2 regions of the Desulforamulus aquiferis genome follow, and region 2 is predicted to be linked to the other one. Evidence: a T-box and tRNA genes for the amino acid it is inferred to sense, from the RefSeq annotation. Region 2 holds a T-box; the other holds one or more tRNA genes.
What was found. A T-box is a leader RNA that pairs with one kind of tRNA and senses whether it is charged. The one in region 2 lies ahead of pheS (phenylalanine--tRNA ligase subunit alpha), so its partner is inferred to be a tRNA-Phe.
Positions count from the first base shown of each region.

Region 1 (7,178 bases), on a different contig from region 2:
GATCTATAGAAGCCCAGACAAGATAAAAGTTCCAGCTTTATATTTGCCACTTATGGAAATTTTAGAAAAGCTGACGTAATCGGTAAAGGTCGTGGGCATTTTGTTATTAAACAGAATTAAAGACAACAAGCCAAACCTCGGTTATTTCTAAGCTTAAGGAATATACATGTAAGGGTATTTACCCTACAAGGCCAACAACTACATGTCGTAATATCGTTATTGTTGGGGTAGAATTGTAAAGTTCATGACACCTAGGCAAAAATAATAGGTAGTTGGTGAGCTACCTATTGGTAGTTGTACAGCTACCTATTCAAGAGGGGTAAAATGGACCTCAGCCCTTGGTATTACTAGGATTACAGGCTTTGACCTCGGTTATCTCTATATTAATATATAATTTTTATTAAAAAGCTAAACGGTTAATATATGTGGTAAGTGATAAAGAGGGAGACCCGCCTCCGGCGGGTTCGAGCCGAAGGCTCGACCATTCTTTTAAATATAACTTAACGTTTAACATAACGGTAAATAGGGAAAATAAGTAAGATATTTGCTGCGTTATATTCGTAATAATCTATAAGGTTATTTAACGAGGAACAAGGTTGTTTAAGGATGTGGACGAATATATAGATTAAATAACTTTGTTAAAGAGAGGAAAAGTTTTTGTGAACAATACTTGGAATAAAGTGATATATAAAATATGGTCACCAATATATGACAGTATTTTTAAAGGCTTGTTCTTTAACGTTAGAAAACAAATATTTAATGAAATATCCTTTAAGAAAGAAGATAAAATTTTGTTTGTTGGTGTAGGAACAGGTGCTGATATTGAGTTAATAGATCATGACAACTTAGATATTACAGCTATAGACTTTTCCCCAGATATGCTCAATAAAGCAAGAGCCAAGTTTAATATTTCGTCAGTTAATTTTCTTGAAATGGATGCACAGGATATGAATTTTAAGAATGAGTCATTTGATTATGTTTTTGCACATCTAGTATTATCAGTCGTCCCTAATGCAGATAAATGCTTTCAAGAAATGGTTAGAGTTTTAAAACCTGAAGGGAAAATAATTATATTTGATAAATTCGCCCCTAAGAATAAACAGCTTTCATTGCCTAAAAAACTTCTGCGGCCTATAATTGGAATTTTGGGTACGGATATTGGCTTGAATTTTGAGAAAATTTATTATAGAAATAATCAAAAATTGAAGATCGAAGAAGATGTTCCTGCTATGCTAAATGGAATGTATAGAAAGATAATAATTAGAAAGATCTAATTTTTTAAAGTGTGCCTTTAATATTAATTACTTGATTACCTAGGTCATTACGTGAGTCCCCACACCCTTCTAGCTTATCACGTAATGCCTTCGACCGAACTTCCCTCACTTCCATTGTACCAACGTGGAAGAAAAGCGGATTTAGCTCTATATTAATATCACGACCATTTTTTACCCTCATGATAATACCTTTTTCTGTTAATGAATCAATTACGTTACCCATAGTATTTTTAGAAGTTTTACTCCAGCCCATAAGGGTATATAGATCATTCATTTTTAAGCGTCTTGGTTTTCCATCCTCACCGGGAATCTCGATAGTTCGTGCAAACGTTAGAAAAGGGAATATAGAGAATAGTAGGGCTTTCTCGTTAACTGATAACTGTCCACCTATGATTAATTGTTGAATCTGCTGTTGAAATACCATTACAAATGGCTCCCGGGCTGCCTTCTTAAAAGGCTTTCTTTTTTTGCTTATTCTTACGGAACAATCAGGAGGTAATAAGACAGGTTGTGGCTCATTTGTATTATTAAAGATTTTGCCAATCTGAGCTAAAGGTATTATTTCTCCAGTTTCGATGTCACAATATTGACCGGAAGCCTCATGATACTGAACTTGCAAATGAATCACCCCTGCTGTTATCTGACATTAAATATCTCTATATAAAAAGGAAAGGCAGGGGAGTAATTCCCACCTGCCGATTTGTCTACTTCTTGTTTTTTTCAGATTTGCTGTAACCCTCTGCAATAAGGTTAATAGCAGACTTAAAGCCGGGAAGTTCTTTCTTCTTCTCCGGCTCCAGTATATCATGTAACTCTAGGTTAATTTCTTTGCTTTCCTTATCCTTGTAAATGGCCTCGTAACCAGCCTTGATTAAATTGTATGCTTCACTCATTTTTACCCGCTCCTTTCACAAGATTGTCACTAGCTGCCTGGTTTGAGACTATTTCACCAGTAAGTTTATACCACTTAACGAACGGTTGAACTTTGCCAGTATAATAGGCAACATGAACCTCATCGGGTATAGGGGCAAGAGGCTTGTCCAAACCTGAGTATGTCGATGCTAGGTTTAAGGTAGGTAATGAAAATCTCTCCCGGAATTCGATATTTAACATTTTTGATACTTGGCCTATTGTCCTGCTTAAACCCTGTGCTTGCTTCCAAAAAACAAAACTATGTAAAGCTTCAGCCCAAGTTAAATTTACCGTCTCTTCCTTTAAAATTTTCGTCTGTCTTTTCGCCATAATATAAAACCCCTCCTCGTTTTTTTGAACGACCACGAAGGGGAGTCCTGTGCGTCTGGAGACGTATTTTCTGACACACAGGATTCTTGCTAAAAAACAAAAGTTCCAGAACGTCATTCAACGTCTGGAACCCTTGTAAATACTATTTGGTGCCCGGAGCCGGGGTCGAACCGGCACGGTCGTGAAACCGCAGGATTTTAAGTCCTGTGCGTCTGCCTATTCCGCCACCCGGGCATATCTGCTTTTTGAGTATAACAATCTCGGTGTTATTTGTCAATAATTCATACCATCAATCTTGCTATACACTTGAGCTATACATGGAGCGGAAGACGGGATTCGAACCCGCGACCCTCGCCTTGGCAAGGCGATGCTCTACCACTGAGCCACTTCCGCATATCACTTCGACCGACGAATACTAATATAGCATATGTTTTATATGCAAGTCAATATCCAATTTATGGCCAAATTATTCCTTATACTTCCTGCCGAAACCAACAACAATTGCAGCCAATGCAGCGGTTACAGCCAGAAACATAATCAGTAGTTCCGTCCTGGTTAAACCACTATAAAACTCCAACATTGATTCCACAATTTATCACTTCCCGTTAATTTTCTTGAGTATATCATCATTTCATTGCCTATAAAAGTAGGATAACCCAAAAGATCCAAAGCCAACGTCAATTTGGAAAATATTATCTATTTTACTTAATACTGGAAGGATTTTCCTGGTCCTTCAGCGAATTAATAAGAAACTTTGCTGAGGAGGAATCACTAATGTTTTTTGAAGAATACCGTGATATAGTAAATAGAATTAGCGGGCTAAATAAACCATTATCAACCTTAACCAGGGCCGAGAGAAACCGAATACTTGATCTTTCTGTGCGTCAGGAAGAGCTTGAGAAAAATATAGGACAAGAAATCCGCAGTAGTTTTAAAGAGCTATTAGACGGCCTTGAAGTTGTTGCCGAGTGGGTTAAACTAATGCAGGAGGATGCCATAAAGGCCCTTGGCGTAGAGGGTACCTCGGATGATGTACTGGCCCTGGAGGAAACCCTTGCACAAGTAGACTCCTTAAATACCCAAATATCATCCATCACCCTGGCAAAATACCCCACCCCTGCTACTACTAATAATACAAACCCCAGTACTATCTCAAAGCTTATTGATAAGGAGAAAAAGAATATCTCCCCCATCGAAAGCTTGACTTCCCCTAAGAAGAAAACTCTAATAGTTCCAGTTCATTCAACTATAGATTTGGTTGAAGACATGGGTAAGAACGAGCTTGTTAACAGAGTACTAGAGGAAATAAATGATTCTATAGCCTCCGCCGCCCCAACCTTTGAGCCTGAGGTTTTTAACCAGCCAAGAATCACCACCCAGAGAACTAGACCGGCTAAAAGAAAGAAACGTTAAAGGTTCGGTGTTTTGCACCGAACCTTTTTTACAATAAAAAAACAACTCCTGCAAGAGTTGCGTATTGGAGGCGGCACCCAGATTTGAACTGGGGAATGGAGGATTTGCAGTCCTCTGCCTTACCACTTGGCTATGCCGCCAGATAGTAATGGATCGGAAGACGGGAGGGGCCTTCGAACCCCGACCCTCGCCTTGCTTTTTCTGTTAAGTTTGCGAATGGAGCGGAAGACGGGATTCGAACCCGCGACCCTCGCCTTGGCAAGGCGATGCTCTACCACTGAGCCACTTCCGCAGTTAATTAAAATGTGGTGCCTCGAGCCGGAATCGAACCAGCGACACGCGGATTTTCAGTCCGCTGCTCTACCAACTGAGCTATCGAGGCAGGCCGACATTTATAAATAATACTACATTATCTCACGTTTGACAATACCCCAAATTATACAAAATTAAGCATTTATTTGCCAGTACTGCCAAAACCACCTCTTCCTCTCTCAGTATCGCTTAATTCCTCGCATTCGACCAATTCAATATCCGGTAACTTATGTATTATTGCTTGGGCAATTCTATCTCCAACTTTGAAAGACACATCATAGCTACCTGTATTATGTAATAAAACAACTATCTCCCCACGATAATCGGAGTCAACCACTCCCACAGCGTTGCTTAGTGTAATTCCGTGATTCTTAGCTAAACCACTGCGGGGATAAATCAGCATGGCATGGCCTGAGGGGATTTCAAAGGCTAATCCTGTGCGGACTGCCAGGTGTTTACCGCTCCCAATAATCACATCCTCAATACACTGCAGATCAAAGCCGGCACTTTCTGCCGTTGCCCGTTTGGGAATCTCAGCATTGGGGTGAATCCTCTTTATTTTAATCATACTGCTTCTAAATAGAAATAAGGGACACCTTCTAAATGGATATAGGGCTTCATCTCTGGTAATCTTTATTTCTTGTTTTTCACATTTATAGTCCCCGCGAATTATTTCAACCCCGTAAACACACCGCTTGCAGGTCTCCTTCATGTAGCTTACACTCCTTAACAACACCGGCAGATTTGTGATAAATATCACTTCGACACTATACCCGCTATTTCCCTTCTCGAAATTTAATTTTTTGTCATATGCATCCATTTATCTTATCTGCCTGGCATCTAGAAGTCATACATTTAAGCATTTCCCCGACCTAAAGCAGTGGCCTTGTGTTCTTTCATTACAGTTTCAATAAATTGCGCCTCATCTTCGTTTTTATAATTTACTGCCACCACAATATCACCCGAAGGAGTGTCATGAACAGTTCTTTTTCTCTTGCAGAAGTGTTTATCTAAAATATAGCCTATGCCACCTCCTACCACCATACCTATGAGACCTAAGGCTATGGGCCCGATAAATACAATCGAACCATAGATCACACCCAAGACCATACCTATGGAAGATAAAATAGCGATTCCATCAATAAGGCTCATTCCATCGGTTTTATACATAGAATCCAGAATGGTTTGCTTGCCAGGGTGTTTACTGATTTCTAACGGAACTACAATTAATCTTCCATCCTTAAAGCCATTAGACCTCAATTTCTTCAACCCCAATTCAAGATCTAATGAAGGCTCGAATAGCCCGAATATATACATGCAATCACCTGTTTTTTTAATAGGATAAACAAAATACTCCGGGGATATTCTAAATAAAAAGGTGGTGAGCCAGTGGGTCATAATACTGACTTCCGAATACCCCGTATGTCCATATCTACTATTAACATAGCCATACTCCACAACAAAAGCCCTTGGTTGCCTATGTGGTGGTCAGCAGCTTTGCCTGGTCTTGGCCACCTCTGTCAAGGTCAGTATTTTAGAGGACTCGTCCTAATGTCATGGGAGATATTAGTTAACTCTAAGGCCCGGATTAATATGGCCATATTGTATACCTTTACTGGCAAATTCCATCAGGCCAATGAAGTTTTGGATTATGGGTGGGCGCTTTTTTATGGGGTTATTTTTTGTTTTGCCATCTTTGATAGTTATAGAATTAGTGTAACCTACAACAAATTAGCTCGCCTTGAAAGATATCAGACCCATAGAAAGTATAAATTTATGACCATGTCAACCTATGGAGTAAACTACCTTGACCGGGCAAATCCCTGGGTAGCATTAGCCTGGTCTGCGCTATTAAGTGGCTTCGGACATATCTACAACCACAAAGCCCTTAAGGGTATGATTCTGTTAGGCTGGACAGTGGCTATTATTTATTTTGCTAATATTAATATGGCGATTATACATACCTCGTTTGGGAGATTCGATCTCGCCGAAGCTACCGTTAATTATCAATGGCTTCTTTTCTTCCCTTCGTTATATATTTTTGCCATGTGGGATGCCTATAATGATACAGTTGAAATGAACAAGCTTTTTGCCGAAGAACAAAAAGCCCGTTTAAAAAAGCTATATAATCCCGACAAAAGCCAAAACATACAGGTTGAATGTCAATAAAAAAACAAAACACCTGCCGATAAACAGCAGGTGTTTCTATATATAAATTAATATTATCTTAGTTGGAGGCGGCACCCAGATTTGAACTGGGGAATGGAGGATTTGCAGTCCTCTGCCTTACCACTTGGCTATGCCGCCAGATAGTAATGGAGTGGAAGACGGGAGGGGCCTTCGAACCCCGACCCTCGCCTTGCTTTTTCTGTTAAGGTTTGCGAATGGAGCGGAAGACGGGATTCGAACCCGCGACCCTCGCCTTGGCAAGGCGATGCTCTACCACTGAGCCACTTCCGCACTTAAGATAAAATGTGGTGCCTCGAGCCGGAATCGAACCAGCGACACGCGGATTTTCAGTCCGCTGCTCTACCAACTGAGCTATCGAGGCAAATTTGTGGCGGAGCTGACGGGAGTCGAACCCGCGTTCTCCTGCGTGACAGGCAGGCATGTTAGGCCACTACACCACAGCTCCATTGTCAGCAGCTTTCGCGCTGACATTGATAAGTATACAAAAACTGACTCAAGAAGTCAAATGAAAAATATGCTTATGCAAGATATTTTTATCCTTTTTTCTGTTTAGCTTTGCCGAAGGATAAAATTGCTTCTCTAATAAGCTTGGAGCCAAGAATAGCCGTTCTTTCAGAATGATCGTAAACAGGACTTATTTCCACCAGATCAAAGCCCACCACATTAAAATCCTTTAGCATATATATGGCCTCTAAAATCTCTCCCGATGAGCAGCCACCCGGCTCAGCAGTTCCGGTGCCTGGTGCA
Region 1 covers NZ_JARPTC010000009.1:81,355-88,532, reverse strand. The annotation lists gene P6N53_RS07135 (class I SAM-dependent methyltransferase) at 660-1,274, shown strand; gene P6N53_RS07130 (hypothetical protein) at 1,279-1,893, opposite strand; gene P6N53_RS07125 (hypothetical protein) at 1,979-2,167, opposite strand; gene P6N53_RS07120 (hypothetical protein) at 2,160-2,516, opposite strand; tRNA gene P6N53_RS07115 (tRNA-Leu) at 2,664-2,750, opposite strand; tRNA gene P6N53_RS07110 (tRNA-Gly) at 2,835-2,909, opposite strand; gene P6N53_RS07105 (hypothetical protein) at 2,983-3,105, opposite strand; gene P6N53_RS07100 (hypothetical protein) at 3,291-3,929, shown strand; tRNA gene P6N53_RS07095 (tRNA-Cys) at 3,995-4,069, opposite strand; tRNA gene P6N53_RS07090 (tRNA-Gly) at 4,147-4,221, opposite strand; tRNA gene P6N53_RS07085 (tRNA-Phe) at 4,236-4,311, opposite strand; gene dut (dUTP diphosphatase) at 4,384-4,953, opposite strand; gene P6N53_RS07075 (hypothetical protein) at 5,097-5,639, opposite strand; gene P6N53_RS07070 (hypothetical protein) at 5,631-6,410, shown strand; tRNA gene P6N53_RS07065 (tRNA-Cys) at 6,474-6,548, opposite strand; tRNA gene P6N53_RS07060 (tRNA-Gly) at 6,627-6,701, opposite strand; tRNA gene P6N53_RS07055 (tRNA-Phe) at 6,717-6,792, opposite strand; tRNA gene P6N53_RS07050 (tRNA-Asp) at 6,800-6,876, opposite strand; gene speB (agmatinase) at 6,965-7,178, opposite strand, start outside.
Region 1: it has a tRNA-Phe gene. The T-box ahead of pheS (phenylalanine--tRNA ligase subunit alpha) is inferred to sense a tRNA for this amino acid. The anticodon was not compared.

Region 2 (7,178 bases):
CCTTTAATTCAATCAGGTCTGCCAGTTCATTAAATATCCAGGCAACCTCGATGTTTTGCATAAACATCGCTCCATTCTGTTGTACTACTAGGTTTTCCCGAAAAATAAAACTCATGAATATTTCATGAGTTATTCCGCGGAACAGTTTGTTTTTTCCGGTTCTATCATTTGGAGCAAGTTATTATACTCCTGCTGAAGTTTAATTAATTCATCTACCAGATTTATTGCTGATAAAACAGCTACTTTATTCAGGGATAACTTATTATTTCTTTGTCTTATTTCATTCATTCTTTTATTGACCTGATGAGCTACCATCAGCATGTATTCCGGGGACTCATGACCCTTTAAGGTGTAGTGCTCACCAAGTATTTCGACTTCCACCCTGTTAGCTTGGCTGGACATAACAGGCCCCCCTTCTATTAAGGAGATTATTCGCTATAATAAGCCAAATTCCTTCATAGGAAATCCATTAACTCCAATTCTTTCATAATATTGGTTAACATTTACTAAGGATATTTTTATTTCCATAGATACCAAAAAGTAACCGGGGATATAATAAACAGGTGACCTCTCTACATTACCAAGGTGGTGTTGGATTTTGTCTTTTCCTCCGGTCCTGCTATTGATATCAATTTCTATAGGTGCCATAGGACAACTGCTATTAAAAATTGGGGCATCCCAATTATATCCCCTATCATTGACCTTGCCAAATCTTACAGGCACTCTAATGAGGGCCTTCACCAATCCCTGGGTTCTGGGAGGTACTTTTATGTACGCAACCAGCCTGGTTACCTGGCTTAAAGTTCTAAGTACCATGGAGCTAAGTCTGGCCTATCCTATGGTCAGCCTGGGTTATGTGTTGGTTATGGTGCTTTCCTTTCTATTCCTTGGGGAAACCTTTACTATTCATAAGCTCCTGGGTGTAGCGGCGGTAATTACCGGTGTTATGCTGATAGGTTATAAATAATAAGGGATTAATATTGAAAAGACCGGAAACAAATTAAATTGCTCCCGGTCTTTGCTTTTATTTCCTTAGTTCAGCCCCGACCTGGGCTTCCAGTGATTTGGCGATGCGCTTCATCTTATCGGCGGTCTCCTCATCTGTTAGGGTACGGTCATCGGCCTGGAATTTCATACTGAAGGCCACGCTCTTATATCCCTCGGGCACCTGTGCCCCTTGGTATACGTCAAAAATATCGGTTCCCCTCAGCAGGTTTCCACCAGCACGTTTAATTATAGCTAACATTTCAGAAGCTTCCACTTGCTGCTTAACTAATACCGCCAGATCCCTTTCAACCAAGGGAAATTTTGGTAGCCCTTGATATTGCTTAACGGGACGGTTAGCCCGGAACAGTACGTTTAAGTCTATCTTGAGGGCTACAGCCCTGCCGGATAACTCATAATTATCAATGACATTGGGGTGTAGCTCTCCTACAACACCCATTAGCTCACCATTAACTTCAATTTTAGCACATCTACCCGGGTGGAAGCTGGGATCCTGGTGCCGTTTAAACTCCACTCCCTCCAGGGCAAGGGAATCTATAAGTTGCTCTGCCACACCTTTTATAAAATAGAAGTCCATGGGGCTGGCAGGTTGGTTCCAGGTTTTAGGGGTATTACCGATGGCCACCGCGGCCAAAACAGGTACTTCCTCGGGTAATTGCTGTCCTGAAACAGGATAGAATACCCGGCCAATTTCAAATACAGCTCCGTTTTGAAGACGGCGATTGAGGTTTCTCTGCAGTACCTCCAGTAAGCCAGGCACCATCACGGTACGCATGATAGATTGTTCCTCACTAAGGGGATTTTGCAGTTTTACAACCTGACGCAGGGAGCTATCAGGTGGAAGGTTCATCAAATCAAAGATTCTCGGATGAACAAAGCTATAGGTGACCACCTCGAAAAAGCCGCAGGATATCATTAACTTTCTAGCATCCCAGGTAATTTGCTGCTCCTGTGTACGGCGTCCCTGGGTGGATGCTCCGGAAGGCAGGGTCTCAGGAACCCGGTGGAAACCATAAAGTCTGGCAACTTCCTCTACCAAGTCTATTTCCCTGGTTATATCAGGGCGGAAGGTTGGAACGGTTACCAGGAGGTTATCCCCCTGCTCCTGAACCCTGAACTGCAAGCTCAACATAATCCTATATATTTCATCCTTTGGCACGCTAACCCCAAGGATCCAGTCAACCCGCTCAGGGCGCAGCAGGATGGTCTTTTCTGTAATTGGAGCTGGAAAATTATCTATGGCTCCGGCAGCTATGGTTCCACCGGCCAAATTATGCATAAGCTCAACTGCCCGATCCGCTGCCCTTAGACAACCATTAATGTCAATGCCCTTTTCAAATCTGGCGGATGACTCGGAGCGCAGGCCCAGGGATTTGGAGGTCCTTCTGATGCAGATGGGATTAAAGTAGGCCGACTCAATTAACAGATTGACTGTGTCATCTGTTACCTCACTGTACAGTCCACCCATCACACCGGCCACTGCCACCGGTCCTGCTTCATCGGTAATGGCCAGCATTTCTGCTCCCAGGGTTCGCTCTACATCGTCCAGGGAGACAATTTTCTCCCCTTCCTCAGCCCGCCGCACAATAATATGATGGTTCTTTAATTTATCGTAATCAAAGGCATGAAGGGGCTGGCCCAGTTCCATCATGACGTAGTTGGTTACGTCAACCACATTGCTGATAGGTCTGATACCAACAGCCCTGAGCCTGTTTTGCAGCCACATGGGGGATGGTCCTATCTTAACTCCCTTGATGACTCTAGCCACATAACGGCGGCAAAGTTCCGGAGCCTCAATATCAATTTTAGCCAGTGACTCTACATTTTCATCACCAACTACAATTTTAGGTGCCGGCATCTTTAATTCTTGATTTAATATTGCCGCCACATCCCGGGCAACCCCTGTAACACTCAGGGCATCACCACGGTTGGGAGTTAGGTCCAGCTCCAGAATAAAATCATTAAGGCCTAAGAGTTCTTTGGCATCCACACCTATGGGAGTATCCTCCGCGAGAATTAAAATGCCATGGGCCATTTCTGGAGACATAAGTTTTGCCTCCATGCCCAGTTCCTGACCGGAGCACAGCATTCCCTGGGATTCAATGCCCCTCAGCTTGGAACGTTTGATCTGTAAGCCCTTGGCCAACTTAGCACCTTCCAGGGCAACCGGAATGATATCCCCCTCTTTGATATTGGTGGCACCTGTTACAATTTGCAGGGATTTCTCCTGTCCTACATCCACACTGCAAACCGATAGTTTATCTGCATTGGGGTGACCCTCAATTTTGGTAATGCGGCCGGTCACAATATTCTCAAGTTCAGCACCAGGTTCATCAACGGCATCTACGGCAATTCCTGATAGGGTTAGCCTATCTGCCAGCTCCTGTGCCGGTATATCAATATTCACATATTCTTTTAGCCAGTTATAGGAAACACGCATGGTTTTATGTTAACCTCCCGATCCTTATCAAAATTGGGCTAGGAAACGCAAGTCATTATCAAATAGCAGCCTGAGATCATCTATGCCAAACTTAAGCATGGCGATACGCTCCACCCCCATACCAAAGGCAAAGCCGGTAACCTCTTCGGGATTATAGCCTGACATTTCCAACACCCTGGGGTGAACCATCCCTGAACCTAGAATCTCCAGCCAGCCGCTGCCCTTGCAAACCCTACAGCCGCTTCCCTTACACATAACACAGGAGATGTCCACCTCAGCGCTGGGTTCAGTAAAGGGGAAGTAGCTGGGACGAAGCCGTGTCTTTGTTTCCGGGCCGAACATTTGCTGGGCAAAGGTAGCCAGTATACCCTTTAGATCTGCGAAGGTTATCCGCTTATCTATTACTAGTCCCTCCACCTGATGAAACATGGGAGAGTGAGTTGCATCATCATCCCGGCGATAAACTCTACCCGGGCATATTATTTTGACCGGCACCTGGGGAACAGTCTTTTCCATGGTTCTTACTTGAACAGAAGAAGTATGAGTTCTCAATAACACCTCGGGGTTAATAAAAAAGGTGTCCTGCATATCCCGGGCCGGGTGATCCTTTGGTAAATTTAGGGCCTCAAAGTTATAGTAGTCCAGTTCCACCTCTGGTCCTTCAGCAATATTAAAGCCAAGTCCCAGGAAGATATTCTCCATTTCCTCCATAACCTGTGTTAAGGGATGCATTTTGCCCAAATTAAATCTGGCCCCGGGCAAGGTCACATCCAGGTTTTCTGCAGCCAGCTGGCGGGCCTTTTGAGCCTCCTTTACCTGACTGTTTCTAGCTTCCAGGGCAGCCTCAATTTCCTCCCTTACCTCATTGGCTATCTGGCCAACCCTGGGCCTTTCTTCTGCCGACAATGCTCCCATTCCGCGTAAAACCTGAGTTACTTCGCCCTTTTTACCTAAATATTTAACCCTAACAGCATTTAGCTCATCGGTTGTGGAGGATTCCCTTAAGGCCTCCACAGCCTCTGCTGCCAATTGTCTTAACCTCTGCTCCATTTTAATCCTCCCAAAGTGATATTCATTAAGTACAAAAAAATAAAACCGTCCCTATAAAGGGACGGAAAAATATCCGCGGTACCACCCAAATTGTTCTTACGTTAACCAAAGAACCGCTTAGCAGGATAATAGTATGTCTTATCCATCTTCTTGATAACGGCAGAAGAACCGGCGAAACCTACTTGTATGTACCCACACTTTCAGACCGCAGTTCAGGGGTGAACTTCCGAAGACATTCTTTAAGAGGGCTTACAGTCAGGACCCCCTCTCCCTGGAAAGAATAATTCTGCGTACTTATCCCCATCATTACTATGTGCTTTGAAATTTTCATTCTAATGAAGAACTAATTTTCTGTAGATCATATAGGCGTTGACTGACCCTGTTGCCTCGAACAGCCTCCAAAAAAATTCGGCGGTTAACAGCATGTAACCACAACCTTTCATGCTTTTTTGGGGACCTTTCGACATGATTATAACATATGCCTATATGCAAAACAAGGAAGTTTACTGAATTTTGTATCTCTGACGGACCGCCTCATAAAGCATGATAGAAGCCGCCATAGCTACATTTAGGGACTCTGCCCGGCCAGGCATGGGGATATTTACCTTCTTGTGGGAAACAGCCAAAACCTCATCCCTGGGACCCATGCCCTCGTTACCAACCACTATGCCAATTGGTATAGAAAGGTCTTCCTCAAAAATAGGTCCCCCTTTAACGGGGTCACCGATCAGCAGTTTAAGGCCAGTGGAAATTAGGTATTCCAGGGAGTCTTCAATATCACCGGCTGTAACAACGGGCATATGAAATAGGGAGCCCATGGTGGAGCGAATTACTTTTTGATTATATAAATCCACAGTACCCTTCAAAAGGATTACTCCGGTGGCACCCGCTGCATCTGCTGATCTTACAATGGTTCCCAGGTTACCCGGGTCCTGTATGCCGTCCACCACCACCACCAGGGCAGGAAGTCCAGGGGGAAGTACATCTGCCAGGGCATAATCCGGTTGCCAAAGCACTGCTAGGATACCTTGGGGCGTCTCGGTGCCAGCCATTTCAACCATTATCTGTTCCGAAACGGGATAAAGGTTAGCCCCTTTTGTCTCAGCCCTTTCTATTATCCTAGCAACCCTCTCAGACTCCGCAGCCTCCAAAGTATAAAATAGAGCCTCCATGGTCCAATTGCTTAAAGCGGCCTCCTCAACCAGGCGAATTCCCTCGGCCACCAACTTCCTTTCCTTCCTCCGAAAGTTTCCCTGGGCTAATTTTCGAACATACTTAACCTTTGTATTCTGAGAGGCAGTAATCATCGCCTTTCCCCCTCCTGGTAACCTAACATACACATCCCCGCCTTCCGGGGCTTTGTTATTTATGGAAAAAGGCATGGTGAGTACCATGCCTTAGTTGTTACCAATATATAAACTATTTGTTATGCCAGGTTGGATTTGGCAACCTGTACCAGTTGGCTGAAGGCCTTGGCATCGTTTACAGCCAGGTCAGCCAGCATTTTACGGTTAACTTCAACACCGGCCTTTTTCAGACCGTTGATGAACTTGCTGTAGGACATTCCGTTAATGCGGGTTGCGGCATTAATTCTGGCGATCCAAAGCTTACGGAAGTCGCGCTTTTTCTGGCGACGGTCTCTGTAGGCATAAGCCAGAGCCTTCATTACGGCCTGGTTAGCTACCCTAAAGAGCTTGCTCCGGGAACCTCTATAACCTTTGGCCAGTTTCAATACTTTTCTGTGTCTATTGCGGGAAACCACACTGCTTTTAGCCCGTGGCATGATGATTACCTCCTTTTACATCTGAACATATTCCAATTCTTAGTAGGGCAGCAGACGACGTAAACGTCCAAAATCTGCATCGCTGATAATCAGGGATTTACGCAGGTTACGCTTACGTTTGGCAGTCTTTTTACCTAGAATATGACTGTGAAAAGCATGCCAGCCACGAATTTTACCGGTGGCAGTTTTCTTAAATCTTTTAGCAGCCCCACGGTGGGTTTTGATTTTTGGCATTTAGGGCAACTCCTTTCTAATCCTGCTTCTCATTTTTAGGTGCTAAGATCATTATCATATTTTTGCCTTCAAGTTTAGGATGCCTTTCAATTGTGCAGATATCTTTCATATCTTCAGCAAGTCGAACCAGCAGTCTTTGCCCCAGTTCGGTATGGACAATCTCACGGCCCCTGAACATGATGGTCGCCTTAACTTTATCGCCATCCTTTAAGAAACGCTCTGCGTTTTTGGCCTTGACATCATAGTCATGATCCTCAATGCGGGGACGCAGCTTAACTTCCTTAACCTGAATAATACGCTGCTTCTTCTTGGCCTCTTTTTCCCTTTTACTTTGCTCATATTTGAATTTTCCAAAATCCATAATACGGCAAACCGGGGGCTTGGCCTGGGGAGCAACTTCCACCAGGTCTAACTGCTTTTCCTCAGCAATGCGCAGGGCTTCTTTGGCAGACATAATACCAAGCTGGTTATTATCCGCATCTACAACCCGTACCTCGCGAGCTCGGATCTCCTCATTGATACGTTGATCTTTCGAAATACCTGTTCACCTCCATAGTTATTTGTTTGGGAATAAAATAATAAAAGCGGGTTATTCACCCGCTTAAAGACGCAATAAACAATATTAAACATATTGTATCTAACATCTAACCCCACCAACCTAGGTTG
Region 2 covers NZ_JARPTC010000007.1:28,563-35,740, forward strand. The annotation lists gene polX (DNA polymerase/3'-5' exonuclease PolX) at 1-61, opposite strand, end outside; gene P6N53_RS05525 (cell division protein ZapA) at 130-402, opposite strand; gene P6N53_RS05530 (hypothetical protein) at 436-723, opposite strand; gene P6N53_RS05535 (EamA family transporter) at 770-967, shown strand; gene pheT (phenylalanine--tRNA ligase subunit beta) at 1,025-3,445, opposite strand; gene pheS (phenylalanine--tRNA ligase subunit alpha) at 3,473-4,495, opposite strand; T-box leader at 4,550-4,811, opposite strand; gene P6N53_RS05550 (TrmH family RNA methyltransferase) at 4,999-5,802, opposite strand; gene rplT (50S ribosomal protein L20) at 5,922-6,278, opposite strand; gene rpmI (50S ribosomal protein L35) at 6,318-6,512, opposite strand; gene infC (translation initiation factor IF-3) at 6,529-7,050, opposite strand; ribosomal protein L20 leader region at 7,083-7,178, opposite strand, start outside.